One region of the Bradyrhizobium sp. SBR1B genome, then DNA from elsewhere that is predicted to be linked to it. Evidence: riboswitches for the same ligand, from Rfam matches in the RefSeq annotation. Region 1 holds a riboswitch; the other holds the start of a gene.
The links. A riboswitch is a leader RNA that binds a small molecule or an ion and turns the genes downstream of it on or off. The one in region 1 is predicted to bind cobalamin.
Positions count from the first base shown of each region.

Region 2: it holds a riboswitch for cobalamin, as region 1 does, so the genes downstream of both, GGD61_RS17775 (DUF1636 domain-containing protein) here and metE (5-methyltetrahydropteroyltriglutamate--homocysteine S-methyltransferase) in region 1, are expected to answer to the same signal.

Region 1 is NZ_JACIHC010000010.1:102,852-110,161, forward strand. It holds gene GGD61_RS24135 (carbonic anhydrase) at 317-1,060, opposite strand; gene GGD61_RS24140 (thermonuclease family protein) at 1,069-1,905, opposite strand; cobalamin riboswitch at 4,653-4,856, shown strand; gene metE (5-methyltetrahydropteroyltriglutamate--homocysteine S-methyltransferase) at 4,953-7,298, shown strand.
Region 2 is NZ_JACIHC010000006.1:95,849-103,158, forward strand. It holds gene cobN (cobaltochelatase subunit CobN) at 1-1,642, opposite strand, end outside; gene cobW (cobalamin biosynthesis protein CobW) at 1,642-2,676, opposite strand; gene GGD61_RS17775 (DUF1636 domain-containing protein) at 2,673-3,047, opposite strand; cobalamin riboswitch at 3,142-3,363, opposite strand; gene cobO (cob(I)yrinic acid a,c-diamide adenosyltransferase) at 3,405-4,040, shown strand; gene GGD61_RS17785 (cobyric acid synthase) at 4,046-5,494, shown strand; gene cobD (threonine-phosphate decarboxylase CobD) at 5,483-6,448, opposite strand; gene cbiB (adenosylcobinamide-phosphate synthase CbiB) at 6,460-7,310, opposite strand, start outside.

The sequences.
Region 1 (7,310 bases):
TCAAAGTCGCAACGCCGTTCATTGCGGCCTGCTGCAGAAACAATTTTATTGGGTTTGGTGTTCAATCTTTACCATGGAGGCTGTCGGACGCGCGGTGTGCGCTTCTTGGTGCTGGCCACGCGTTGCCAACATCAGGAGGTAGAAGAGCAGTAGAACTAAGAGGCCACGCATACCGAAAGGCATCCCTAAGCGGAGACAATTGTAGAGCGGATGGTATCTGGGCAGTCGTTGTAAACGACCGACCAACAAAGCGGCGCGGAAACAAGGTGCTGTATCACACGGCGGATGACTTGCCGCGGATGTGAAGGTGCTAGCATCAGCACACAATGTCGACCTTGCCTGTGTCGATTTGATAAACGCCCCCCACGACCTTTAGTCGGTTCTGCTCGACAGCAGCGTTCAGAAGCGGGCCCGTCGATTTGAGCTTATTGACGTTATCGATCACATTCTGCCGGGTTGCTTCGGCGACTATGTTGCCGGCTTTCCCGAGGGATGCTTTTACGGCGGGAGCAAGTGCAGTGACCAGGGATGAAATGTGGCCCGGCGGCGGCTTATCTTGATGGAGCGACCTGATCGTGGCGTCTATCGCACCGCAATGATCGTGGCCGAGTACAAGTATAAGCGGCGTGCTAAGGACGGAAACCGCATATTCCATACTGGCGAGCGTATCATCGTTTGCGAAGTTGCCGGCGACGCGGCAGACAAACAGATCACCTAGTCCGCTGTCAAAGATAAGTTCGGGCGCCACCCGAGAGTCAGCGCAGGTCAGAACCGCCGCGTACGGATTTTGGCCTTCGACCAAGACCGGGCGCTCGCGCCTGAAATCGTCGGATCGTGGTGCGCCCTGGACATAACGATCGTTTCCCTTCAGCAGCCGCTTCAGGGCAGCATCCGGCGCGAGCAGGTTTTCTGGCTTTGGCTGGCAGTTTGCTTCCTTCGCATCGGCAGGGGTATTGCCTAACCGCATGAAAACTGTCGAACCCGCAACCAGCAACAGGGACCGGCGCGAAAGCGCGAACTTAGATGAACGGTACATGTTCGGAGATTGGCCTGCGTGCATGTGTCGCCTCATCGCGCTGCCTTCCGCCACCCGGTGGCTTCGGCTTCAGCTTCGCTACACAGCCAGCGCTCGCTGCGTGTGTTCGTCATACCAATCTGCTCGTAACCGGAGTCTCCGGGGAGGTGATAAATGCGCTCGCCGCGGGCGAGAATGCCTTTTATTCGGCACTCGGGTGATGGTGGTTCCGATAGGACGAGGGCTCCTAGCAGGATTTCCTGTGCGTTGATCGGAACCGTCTTCGCACCAACGATAATCGTGCTGGTGTTGCGGCCGCGCCAGTCGCCGGGAGTGATGAAAGCCCCGGACCACAGCCCCGCAGAGGCTGTGCTTGCCACTAACTCATGGACGACGTAGGTGTGGCGAGATGCACCAGCCGATAGTGCCCAGCCCGAGCGTATCATCCAGGCGTTCACATCCTCGCCTTCGATGAAGCAGCTGCCGAGGGCCCGCCTATACTCGTCAACTTTTTGGGTGTGACAATCCCACGTCCGCCCATTCGAATTCTTGATAAGCTCGTCGCGAGCAGCTACGCCGCAGGCCCATTTGCGACCCTGAGCGTCGAGGCAAATCTGATCTGTCTCAGGAGCGTCGATCCCAGAGAGCCGAACGTTGGTTTGCTCGATCTCGATCGTATTGCCGTCGAGAATGCGTGGAGCACCTCTGAGTGTCGCGGCCCAGACCGGAGATGTGATGAGAGCGAGAAGTGCGAACATAATTCCTCGGCGTTTCATCCCGGCAATAACCTTTCGCTCCTGGCCCATCTCTGGCGCGATACGGTGCGGACGCATTCGGTTGCTCAATCGCACGATTAACGCTATTTCGCCGGCGTATTCAGACATGTGCATTTAGGCAGCCTAGCGTGGTTTTCGAAGCTACGACCTGACGCCGCGTAAGGATCAAGCGAATTCTTTCGCGGTGCGTGTGGCAAGTGCGGACATCGGCAGCTTCCTCACTGAAAGCGCAGCGTACCCTGTCGAGACTGGAGGAGGCGATCTTCGTCGCTTGGCGTTGAGCTCACGATGCCCGACAAACCTACCGCTCGGAATGCTGAGCGTCTTGGCGTGGTCGAGTGAGGTGGAAGAGTAACGGGGCGATAGGTGGTAAAGAAGTGCATTGGGAAAATGCCTAGTCGTCGGTTCCGACGACGGCGATGAAAGTTATAAAATGGCAGGGGTTACAAAAGAGACCTGGTTTGGCTCTGACCCACTTAAGTCGCGATGGAGTACGGCCTAAACGCTCGCTAGGCTAATGGACGGCCGCACCAATGCGAAGCCTTCGTTTGTCTGACTCAGATGGTCGTTGATGCCAATCGAATAGTGTAGCGTCGGTCCTCCCTTTCGGGATATTGGCTCGCGCTAAGGGTTTTCGTGTAAAGACTGCATAGCCTATGACTAAGACGAACTCCTGTGACGATCTCTAGCGGCTTACCAGGGGTGCTGCATCGGCCTGATTCCTCCGGGAGTGGAAGGCCGTAATTTGAGCTGAGGCCGTAGAGCGCGTTGAGAGACGTAAAGTGCGCATCTGTTTGGACGACTCATCGTTGTCCCTATGCAATTCAGCTTCGAGCTTTTCATCGCAACATGCGCTTGCCCTTTGCCACCTAGGGATTGTCGCTCTGGTGTGGCTTGGCCGACTCAAGTTACATAGCATTTCCAAGCACCTCGCCGCACAAATGGGAATGATATGGGCGCTGCCATTCGTGAACGACCAGTCTGCTCTTACGCGCTTGAAGTGGATGGGCGACTCAGAGCCGAGTTCTCAACCAGAGACGGTGCCCGGGCAGGTGGAACAGAATTGAAGAGGCGTTTTTCTATGCTGCAAATTCGGATCTATGGCGTGCAGACGAATTCGTGCGAGGAAATCTAGAGCGGGGGAGTGTCCTCTCGACTCTTTTTGCATGGCGCGAAGGCGCCATCGTGGGACTCGGAAAACGCCAGAACTTCTAGAGCTGATTTGGGGAGAAATCGGCCTCTAGCCACGTCCCGTGCAGGCGCAGGCGAACCGCATCTCGAAAGCTGCGCAGCGCCCCAGACTCCGGTAGATAGATGGTGAAGTAAGATAACGTGGCCCAGAGATATTACAGTCCGCTATTAGAAGAACACGCCATAGATCACGTTTCTCGTTCGGCTTGTCACTGCCCTTCGGGATGTAGTCCACTCCAACAGGTTGACCGATAGTACATCGGCCTTGCCGAAGAAGATCGCCGAGCTGGCCTTTTGGGGTAGTTACAAAGTTGAAGTTGATCGGGTCATGTAGAAAGCGAAGGTTTGCGTGTCTATCGCCAGCTGCGACTTCACTGGCTATCAACGAGAGCGCCAGCGCCCGCCAGCCTAATTCCATCGGCTTCGCATAAGTTGACGCAAGTTCAGTCGTACCATCGGGCGTGATCTTCCAGGTGATAACGTACTGTTCGTCTGATTTGTTGTTCTGGTGCCTGGTCCACGAAACGAAAACAAAGTCGTTTTCGCCAAGTTCAAGGGCGCCCCGCATTTGAGGGACGAACTGTGCCACCTTCGACCATTGGAGATTATTTGTTCTAGCGTCTCACCATCCTGCGCTCGCCAAGTTGACTTGAATCTCTCGATCACGGGGCTGTGGATAGAGCGAATACTGTTGCTCATGGCGGCCGGCCAGGTCAGGCAGATCAGAGATGCACCCAAACAAAACCGTAGCAGGGGTCTTGCAAACATCCTCTTCATTAGATCGGCCCATCCCATTTCATCCAGACTCGGCGTTAGCAGGTGACCTTGAACCTGCTCTGACGAGAGCAAGAAGTTAGCGACGAAGATGAGGCTGTTCGGCGCAAGCGCGCGCTGGCCTGTGTCACGCGCCGCTAACTTCTCCGTCCGAGACAGCATTCAATTGGCTGAGCTAGACGTGCCCAGCAGGAGCAGTGTGGGCATGTTGACGGATTGCATTCTTCGTGCCAGGCGATAGCCGGAAACACGCTCCCGTTTTTATCTTCTTGTCTCCTTTCCTACGTGCGAACGTGTCGATGCATACAATCGGGTTATCCGGGGCAGCATGTTCACCCCTGTCCCACACCCGAAGGGGCAAATGGCTCGGCCGGAGTACCTGACGAGTTTTGGCGTGCGTTCGTCGTTGAAGCGTGTGCTTGGCTATAGACTTCTTCGCTCGACCTGAATGTTGACCAACGACACGAAGCGGAGGTCAGTCGCCGTCGAAAAAAGGTTCGCTGGCAGGCAACTAGCCTGCTCGTGGTGTATGGAGATCGATTTCCGCCGAAGCGCCTCTATTCGATGCGGATCCTTAGCCCAGAAGCAGCCCCGGGCGAGCGTGCTGGGCGAGCCGCTGGAGCCGATGCCGCGTCGAATGCATTCTGCTCGAAGCGGCGGTGGGTCTTGCCACGAAGGCTGGATTTGTCCTTTCATGGTCTCGCGCGCAGAGCCACCCGAAGGCAGTTCCCGATGCTCATTTCGACATCCCTGGTAACGACGTCGCGGATTAGAGACCGTCTCTACGTGGCGGCTAGTCATTGAGAACGGCGATTCGCTTATGATCAATCGCTTGTCAGACGTCGCAGATTTGCTTGCCATATGATCTGGGAGGTTGACGGGAAAGTTCGCCAGCGAATAATCCGTGTCGTCGAGGTTCTCCGGTTCCTGTTTGAACCGGAGCTAAGAGGGAAGCCGGTGCAAATGCCGGCGCTGCCCCCGCAACTGTGAGCTGCGAGCCACTGTCCAACGATGTCACTGAAGCCTGCGCGGCTTTGGGAAGGCAGGACAGTAGCGATGACCAGCAAGCCAGGAGACCTGCCCCGACAAGATCGGTCCACGGGCGGGGTGTCTCGGTGGTGCGTCAAGCAGCTGTCGCTCGCGCGACTTCCCTGCCTGCGTCCGCCATGGCCTTGTCCCCAACAGGGGTTAACGCTATGTCTCTTCTCTCGCTTCCGGTTGCTACGCTCGGAACGCCACGCATCGGTCCACGGCGTGAGCTAAAATTCGCTCTCGAAAGGTATTGGGCCGGAAAGATCACCGAACATCAGTTGCAAGAGGACGCATCGGGGCTGCGCGCAGCAAACTGGGCTCGCCAGAGGTCCCTCGGCGTCACAATCATTCCGTCGAATGACTTCTCGTTGTACGATCAAGTGCTCGATACGAGTGTCATGGTGGGCGCGATCCCTGAGATCTACGCCTCGAAGGGAGAAATCGCTTCCCTTAAGACGTACTTCGCCATGGCCCGCGGATCGAAATGCGACGACCGGGGTGGGAGCGTCGACCAAGACTCGCGGGGCGCGGGCGTCCCCGCGCAGGAGATGACCAAATGGTTCGATACCAACTACCACTACATGGTTCCCGAGTTTTACAAGGGACAGACGTTCAGACTGTGCTCTCGCAAACCGATTGAAGAGTATACGGAAGCAAAGGCTCTCGGCTTTCAGACTCGCCCGGTCCTTATCGGGCCGTTCACATTCCTAAAGCTCGGCAAAAGCGCCGATAGCGCCTTCCAGCCGCTGTCTTTATTGGATGATCTGATACCCGTCTATATCGACGTTCTTCATCAATTGGCCCAACGAGGGGCGAGTTGGGTTCAATTTGACGAGCCCTGCCTGGCGCTTGATCTGGATGAGACGGCCCGAAAATCTTTGCTACATGCTTATAGCCGGATCATAAAGGAGGTACCGGCTATCAAGATCATGGTCGCCAGCTATTTTGGTGCCCTGGGCGACAATCTGGATACAGCCTTGAGCCTGCCAGCCTCAGGTCTGCACGTCGATCTGGTTCGAGCGCCAGAGTTATTGGATCAGATCATTGCTAGTAGCCGAGCTGATCTCGTCTTGTCTCTTGGTGTCATCGACGGCCGAAATGTATGGAGGTCGAAGTTGTCCTCGCTCCACCAGAGGCTGGAGCCAGCCATTGAGAAGCTGGGCAAAGACCGCGTACAGCTCGCCCCATCCTGCTCGTTGCTTCACGTCCCGATCGATGTTGAACTAGAGACCGGGCTCGCTTCTGACGTCAAGAGCTGGCTTTCTTTCTCGGTTCAGAAGATGCGTGAGCTTGCGATCCTGGCGCGCATACTCGCGGGTAGCCAGGATGTCGGGCAAGCTCTTGCCGATTCAGAACGCGCTGCAACTGCCCGCCGGAGTTCGCCGAAGACTCAAAATGCCAATGTCGCTGTTCGGATGAGGGCGATAGACCAGACCATGCGCCAACGCGCGAGCTCATTTTCCCGTCGTTCCGAGATACAAAGGGGACGCTTCGGACTACCAGCGTTCCCTACTACCACGATCGGATCGTTTCCGCAGACCACGGAAGTCCGAAATGCTCGTGCGTCGCATGCGCGAGGCACGATGAGCGACGAACAATACGACAGATTTCTTAAGGAGGAGATATCCCGCACCGTACGTTGGCAGGAAGACATCGGACTTGATGTGCTCGTGCATGGGGAATTTGAGCGCAATGACATGGTTCAGTACTTTAGCGAGCAACTCGCCGGCTTCGCATCGACCAAGAATGGATGGGTACAGTCCTATGGCTCGCGTTGCGTCAGGCCTCCGATCCTGTTTGGCGATGTACGGCGGCCGAATCCAATCACCGTGGAATGGTGGCGATACGCTCAGTCACTAACTACCAAACCAATGAAGGCGATGTTGACCGGACCAGTGACGATCCTAAACTGGTCGTTTGTTCGCGATGATCTTCCCAGAAGCGAGGTCTGTCGTCAGCTTGCGCTCGCGATGCGCGACGAAGTTCGCGATCTCGAGGAGGCCGGCGCGGCCATAATCCAGATCGACGAGGCCGCGCTCCGGGAAGGATTGCCATTGCGCCGATCGGAGTGGAACGCCTATCTCGATTGGGCAGGAGAGTGTTTCCGCATCTGCTCGTCCGGCGTTAGCGATCAAACGCAAATTCATACGCACATGTGCTACTCGGAGTTCAACGACATCATCGGGGCAATCGCTGCAATGGACGCGGACGTGATTTCGATCGAGACGTCGCGCTCGAAAATGGAACTACTGGAGGCATTCAAGAAATACCGATATCCAAATCAAATCGGACCGGGTGTGTACGACATCCACTCTCCACGCGTTCCCGAGACCAGCGAAATAAAGGAGCTGATGGTGTTGGCTCAAGCGCGTCTGCAGAAATCGCAGCTCTGGGTCAATCCGGACTGCGGCCTAAAAACTCGCAAGTGGGAGGAAGTGCGGCCAGCGCTAGCCAATATGGTCGCTGCCGCCCGGGAACTGCGCGCTGCGTCTGATACCCAAAACCATTGATCCCGAGCTCGA
Region 2 (7,310 bases), on a different contig from region 1:
AGCACGCGGACGACAGCGCCACGGATTTCCCGGGCAGCCATTCCAGCGTGCCATGTGCGCCCATGTGCACGACGGCGTCACAGGCCTGCTGCCGAAGCCAGAGATAGAACGCGACATAGGCGTGGCGCGGCGTGCGGGCGAGATCGTGATAATCGGTATCGCGCGTGGTCGCATCGCCGCGTTCCGGTTGAACCGCGATGATCGATCGGCCGCATTGGATCGCGGCGAAATGAAACGCGCCGTCGCGGCAGCTCGGATCACTCTCGGGCGCGCCCCAGGCTTGCGCGAGATCATCCTGCAAGGCTTGCGGCAGGCGCGAAAGCGCCGCGCGGTAGTCGGCGACGCTCCAAGTGAGCTTCTGCTTGAGCAGCGCCTCGCCGAGCGCATGGACCGGAACAACATCGAAGCCGGCCTCGGCGAGATCCGACACCAACGCCTCGACCGAGGCCAGCGCATCGAGCCCGACCGCATGCGCGATCTGGTGCGGCCGGCCCGGATAGTTCGAGAGCACGAGCGCCAGGTGCTTCTCACCGGCCGGCGTCTCCGCAAGTCGCCGCCACGCCGCGACGCGCGCAGCGACGGCCGTCACGCGCTCCTCATCGGCGCGATGCGCCAGGTGTGAGAACTGCAGATCGGGGTCACGAATGCCGGCTGATTTGAAGCTCACCACGCCCGCGAACAAACGGCCGTCGACCTCGGGCAGCACCACATGCATCGCGAGATCGCCGGGCGACAGGCCGCGCAGCGACTCCGTCCAGTCCTCGCGCCGGGCGGTGGAGAGCGCGACCTGGAACACCGGGCACGCTGCGGCATCGAACGGCGTCGTGCCGTCGTCGCCAGCCGCGGAGAACGCCGTCGCGTTGACGATCGCCGCCGGAGGATTTTGCGCAAGATGCGCCCGCAACCAATCCGCGACGCCCGCGGCCTTCAGCGAGGTCACGAACACGCCGCAGGCTTCAAAGCCGCGCCCGCGCAGCTCTGCGATCAGGGCATCGACCGGGCCCATGTCCGCGGCGGTGAGATATGAGCGATAGAACGTTACCAGCACACGCGGCTTGCCCTCGCCGTGCGCCGGTGCCGCAATGACGCCGCGGGCGGGATCGTAGAACCCCATCTCGGGCACAGCGGTGTCGCCGATAACAGGCCCGGCATAGAGTCCCGAAGCCAGTGCGAGCTGTGCGATCGCGGCTTGCGCGGCGACCGGTCCGCCGGTGTCGCAGAGCACCTTGAGCCGGCGCAGCGTCGAGACCGGCAGGGTCGAGTATGCATCGAGCCGCGGGTCGTCGCGGCCGTCGGCCGGCAGCACGGCCAGCACAATGCCACGGTCCTTGGCGAGCTGCCGGAGCACAGCCAGACCATACGGCCAGTAGGACTCACCACCAATCAGGCGAACCAGAATGCCACGCGCCTGAGACAGCGTGCGCTCGATATAGGTGTCCACTGACAGCGGATGACGCAGCTCCGCGAGATTGGCGAGCCGCAGCGTCGGCAGGCTGTGGCGGCCACGCCGCCAGCCGGCTGCGAACGCCGCGAGATCCGAATCCGAATACGAGAGCACCACGAGATCGGCCGGGTCCTGGCCGATATCCCTTGGCGTCGCGGTCTCCTCCAGACCGCGGCTCTCGCGGAAGACGACGTGCATCAGATACCTAGTCCTGCCTTGATGGCGGCCTCGTCGATATCGCCGTGCTCGCCGATCACGACGAGCTTCGACCGCCTGTGACCTGCGCCCCAGGGCTTGTCGAACTGGTGGCGCACGCGCTCGCCGACCGCCTGCAGCAGCAGCCGCATCGGCTTGCCCGCGACCGCGATGTAGCCCTTAGCGCGCAGCACGTTCTGCTCGCGCGCCAGCTTCTGGACGGATGCGACCAGCGCATCGACGTCGGCGACTTCAGGAAGGTCGACCACGACCGAGGCGAAATCATCGTGCTCGTGCTCTTCCTCGCCGTCATGATGCGAGGGACGCGCGGCGAGATCGTTCTCGGCGGCAGCGCCAAGACCGAGGATGACGCGCGCATCGATCGCACCGTCGGTCACGGGGAGCATCGGCACGCGGCGCGGCATCTCGGCGGTGATGGCAGCCTTGGCCGCTTCAAGTCCCGCCGCGCCAACGAGGTCGGCCTTGGTCAGCAGCACGATGTCGGCGCAGGCGATCTGATCCTCGAACACTTCCGACAGCGGCGTCTCGTGATCCAGGCTCTCGTCCGCCGCGCGCTGCGCTTCGACGGCGTCAGGATCCGGCGCAAAGCGGCCAGCGGCGACAGCCTCGGCATCCGCGAGCGCGATCACGCCGTCGACGGTGATGCGCGAACGGATCTCCGGCCAGTCGAATGCCTTCAGCAGCGGCTTGGGCAGCGCCAGGCCCGAGGTCTCGATCAGGATGTGATCGGGCCGCACGGGCCGCGCCAGTAGTTTTTCCATGGTCGGAATGAAATCGTCGGCAACGGTGCAGCAGATGCAGCCATTGGCGAGCTCGACGATGTTCTCCTCCGGGCAATTGGCGTCGGCGCAGGATTTCAATATCTCGCCGTCGACGCCCTCACTGCCGAACTCGTTGACGAGCACCGCGAGCTTCTTGCCGCCGGCATTGCTGAGCAGATGCTGGATCAGCGTCGTCTTGCCCGAGCCGAGAAAACCGGTGACCACCGTCACAGGGACTTTTGCGAGCGAGTTCATTCGGCGGCCTCCGGCACGACGGCAATGGGGGGAATGCGGGCAAGCGACTGCTTGCGGAATATTTCCGGCCGGCTGCGCCAGGGCACGAGGCCGTCAGGCGCGGCCGCATAGGCCGCGGCGCCCGCGACCACATCCTGCGCATTTGCATCCGAGAGGCGGCCATAGACGTAAGACCACCGGCCGGGCGCGCTCAGCGCGACCGAGCAACCCTGGTTGCATGCCGACAGGCATTCGACGGGAACCACATTGACACCCTCGGGCACGCCCGCGTCGAGGATCGCCCCATGCAGGCGCTTGCCGGGCGTCGCCTCGCCTTCGCCAGGCGTCTCGCCGGCACGGCAGGTGATGCAGACGTGAAGTGTGACGGTCATCGCCTCTTCCAGATAACAGCGGGAGGCGATGAGGCACACGGACCGCTCTATTGGAGGCCCGTTTTCCCCGTCGCGGAACACCCCGTCCGCCGGTCCAAAACTCGTCCGCGCTGGCAGGTCTCCCGGCTTGCGGAGCAGGGTTTTCCCCTTCGATCCCCGCCTTCCCGATTCCCTGAGGGAATCAGTGGCTTCGGACATCTCTCCGGTCACGGTCGCGGGGGCGGCTGCATTTTGGACCCAAATCTTGCCGATTCGGACCCTATCGCATTCCCTCTTCGCCTGTCATAGGACAGGAACCAACGCCGGGCCACCATTTGCCGGTGGCCGCCACTTGTCAAGCCGAAGGACCGGGACCCGATGACGCCTGAACCGGATACAAAAACGGCCGAAGAAACCGACGCCCGCCACGCCACGAAAATGGCGAAGAAGAAGGCCGCCCGCGACAAGATCATGGCGACCAAGAGCGGCGAAAAGGGCCTCATCATCGTCCACACCGGGGCCGGCAAGGGCAAGTCCTCGTCGGCCTTCGGCATGATCGTCCGCTGCGTCGCGCACGGCCTTCCCTGCGCAGTCGTGCAATTCATCAAGGGCGCCTGGGATACCGGCGAGCGGCGCCTGCTCACCGGCCATTTCGGCGACCTCTGCCAGTTCCACGCCATGGGCGAAGGTTTTACGTGGGAGACGCAGGACCGCGCCCGCGACATCGCCGCCGCGCGCGCCGGCTGGGAGAAGGCCAAGGAGCTGATCCTCGATGAGAGCCTGCGTATGGTCGTGCTCGACGAGATCAACATCGCGCTGCGCTACGACTATCTCGACATCGCCGAGGTCGTCGAGTTTCTGACCACCTCGAAGCCGCCGATGACGCATGTCGTCCTCACCGGCCGCAACGCCAAGGAGGAGTTGATCGAGATCGCCGATCTCGTCACCGAGATGACGCTGGTGAAACATCCCTTCCGCTCCGGCATCAAGGCACAGGCCGGCGTCGAGTTCTGAGTTCGATGGCACGCGCGCTGATGATCCAGGGGGCCGGCTCGGACGTGGGCAAGTCGCTCATCGTCGCCGGTCTCGCGCGCGCCCTCACGCGGCGCGGCCTGCGCGTGATCCCGTTCAAGCCGCAGAACATGTCGAACAACGCCGCCGTCACCGTCGATGGCGGCGAGATCGGCCGCGCCCAGGCGCTGCAGGCGCTGGCCGCTCGCGTCGAACCGCACACCGACATGAACCCCGTGCTGCTCAAGCCCGAGACCGACATCGGCGCGCAGGTGATCGTCCAAGGAAAGCGCATCGCGACCGCGCGTGCCCGCGACTATGCCGCGATGAAGCCATCGCTGATGGGCGCGGTGCTGGAGAGCTTTGAGCGGCTGAAGGGGCGGGCCGATCTGGTGCTGGTGGAAGGTGCCGGTAGCCCGGCCGAAGTGAACCTGCGCAAGGCCGACATCGCCAATATGGGCTTTGCGCGCAAGGCGGACGTGCCGGTCGTGCTGGTCGGCGACATCGACCGCGGCGGCGTCATCGCCCAGCTGGTCGGCATCAAGACCGTGATCGACCCCGACGATGCCGCGATGATCCAGGGTTTTGTCATCAACAAGTTCCGCGGCGATCCCTCGCTGTTCGACGACGGCTACAGGCTGATCGAACAAAGAACGGCCTGGCTCGGCTTCGGCGTGCTGCCCTGGTTCGCGCGCGCCGGCGAGCTGCCGGCCGAGGACGCGCTCGGCCTCAGCGACGCGCGCAAGCCGGGCCAGTGCAAGATCGCCTGCCTGGCGCTGTCGCGGATCGCCAATTTCGACGATCTCGATCCGCTCAAGCTCGAGCCGGGCGTCGATCTCGTGATGGTACGCCCGGGCGAAGCGATCCCGGGGGACGTGCGTCTCGTCATCATCCCCGGCTCGAAATCCACCCGCGGCGATCTCGCCTTCCTGCGCGCGCAAGGCTGGGACATCGATCTGCTCGCGCATCACCGCAGGGGCGGCCATGTGCTCGGTCTCTGCGGCGGCTATCAGATGCTTGGGCGCAACGTCGCCGATCCTGACGGCATCGAAGGCACCGCAGGCGACACGCCGGGCCTCGGGCTGCTGGACGTGGACACGGTGATGAGTCCGCAGAAGACGCTGACGCGTGTCGCGGCCGTGCATGCCGACACAGACCAGCCAATCGAGGCGTACGAAATCCACATCGGCCGCACTGACGGGCCGGACCGCGCGCGCCCGTTTGCGAAGCTGAACGGCGAGCCGGAAGGCGCGATCTCGCGCGATGGCCGCGTGCAGGGCAGCTATCTGCACGGCCTGTTCACGTCGGATGATTTCCGCAAGGCCTATCTGGCCAGGCTCGACATTCCCGCAGGTGGCGAGCCCTATCAAGCCAGGGTCGAAAGCGCGCTCGATGCGCTGGCCGATCACATCGAAAAGCATCTCGACGTGGAAGGACTGCTCGCGCTAGCGCGCTAGCACCTCGGCAAGCCGCGTCCATTCGGCTTCGCTGCCCGGAAGCCCGAGGCGCAGCCATGTCGGCCTTTGTGCAAAGACGCGCGACCAGATATGGCTTCGTGCCAATCTCTCTTGCGCGGCGAGCGCGCCGGGCGTCTCGTAGAGACGGAACAGCGGCGTCCCCCCAAGCAGCATCCAGCCTTGCGCGTGCGCGATGGCATCGAGGCGAACACAGTCCCGGGCGAGTCGCGCTGACGTGGCCTCGGCCCAGGCGTCGTCACGCAACGCGCGACAGCCGATCGCGATCGCCGCTCCCGAAACCGGCCATGGACCCGACATCAACGCAAGCTTGCCTATGTCGGCGGCATTGCCGATCGCGAAGCCGAGCCGCAGGCCGGCAAGACCATAGAACTTTCCGAACGAGCGCAGGATCAGCAGTCCCGGCCGACCGGCTTCCGATGCAAGTGACAGCAGCGGAACGGCGTCGACAAAGCTCTCGTCGATGACGAGGCGGCCGACGCGCGGCAGCAGTGCGAGCAGATCCTTCGGTGCATGATGCTGACCGCCGGGATTGTTGGGATTGACGACGATGGCGAGATCCGCGCCTGCCAGCGCGTCGAGCTCGCTGGCCTCCTGGACATCCCAGCCTGCGGCCGACAGAACCCCTGCGTACTCGTTATAGGTCGGCGCGAGAATGCGCGCGCGGCCGGTCGGCACCAGTTGCGGCAGCAATTGAATGGCAGCCTGCACGCCGCCCATCGCAACGATCGGTGCGCTGGTGCGATAGGCCTGCTGCGCCGCCTGATGCAGGGCGTTGAGGTCGGATCGCGAAGGCAGTGCGTTCCAATAGCGCGGATCGATCTCGGCCACGGGGTAAGGCAGCCGGTTGATCCCTGTCGACAGGTCAATCCAGTCTTCCGCGCGCCCGCCAAAATGCTGCTGTGCCAGATCCAGATTTCCACCGTGCTCGCGCATGCCCCGTTCTTTCACGCGAAGGCCAGGATCGCAAGGGTGCCAGCGAGCAGCACCATGGCGCGGCGATAGACCGTCAGTCCCTCGCCGATGTCAGCTGCCAGCGGATCGCGCGCACCTTCATTGAGCCAGGGCTCATTCGTCGAGCTGCCGTGATAGATGCGAGGGCCGCTGAGCCGCACACCGAGCGCACCCGCCATCGCCGCTTCCGGCCAGCCGGCATTGGGCGAGCGGTGACGGCGCGCGTCCCGCGTCATGCACGCCAGCGCCTGCGATCGGTGCGGGGCCAGCAGCACGAACAGAAAGCCGGTCAGCCGCGCCGGAATGAAATTGGCGACATCGTCGATGCGCGCCGCGGCCCAACCGAAGGCCTCATGCCGCTCGCTACGATGGCCGATCATGGAGTCCAACGTGTTGATCGCCTTGTAGCCGAGGATACCCGGCAGGCCGAACAGCGCGCCCCAGAACACTGGCGCGACGATGCCGTCCGAGGCGTTTTCGGCAAGGCTTTCGATCGCCGCCCGCGCGATGCCGGCTTGATCCAGCGCTTTGGGATCGCGACCGACGATGCGCGAGACCGCCTCGCGCGCGGCGGTGATGTCACCGGCCATCAGAGGATTCGCGACGGCGGCGACGTGGTCATGTAGCGAGCGCGAAGCGACCAAGGGCCAGGCTAGGATGCCGATCAGCACGATCTGGATCCAACCCGAGGAAAGCAAGGCCTGAAGCGTCCAGCCGAGTGCGACGGAGAGCGCAATCACCAGAAGCGCGCCAGCGACACCAGCAGCGCGGCGAAATGCCGGCGGATCGGACGAGCGGTTCCAGGTGATGTCGATGGCACCGATCAGCCGACCCAGCCAGGTCA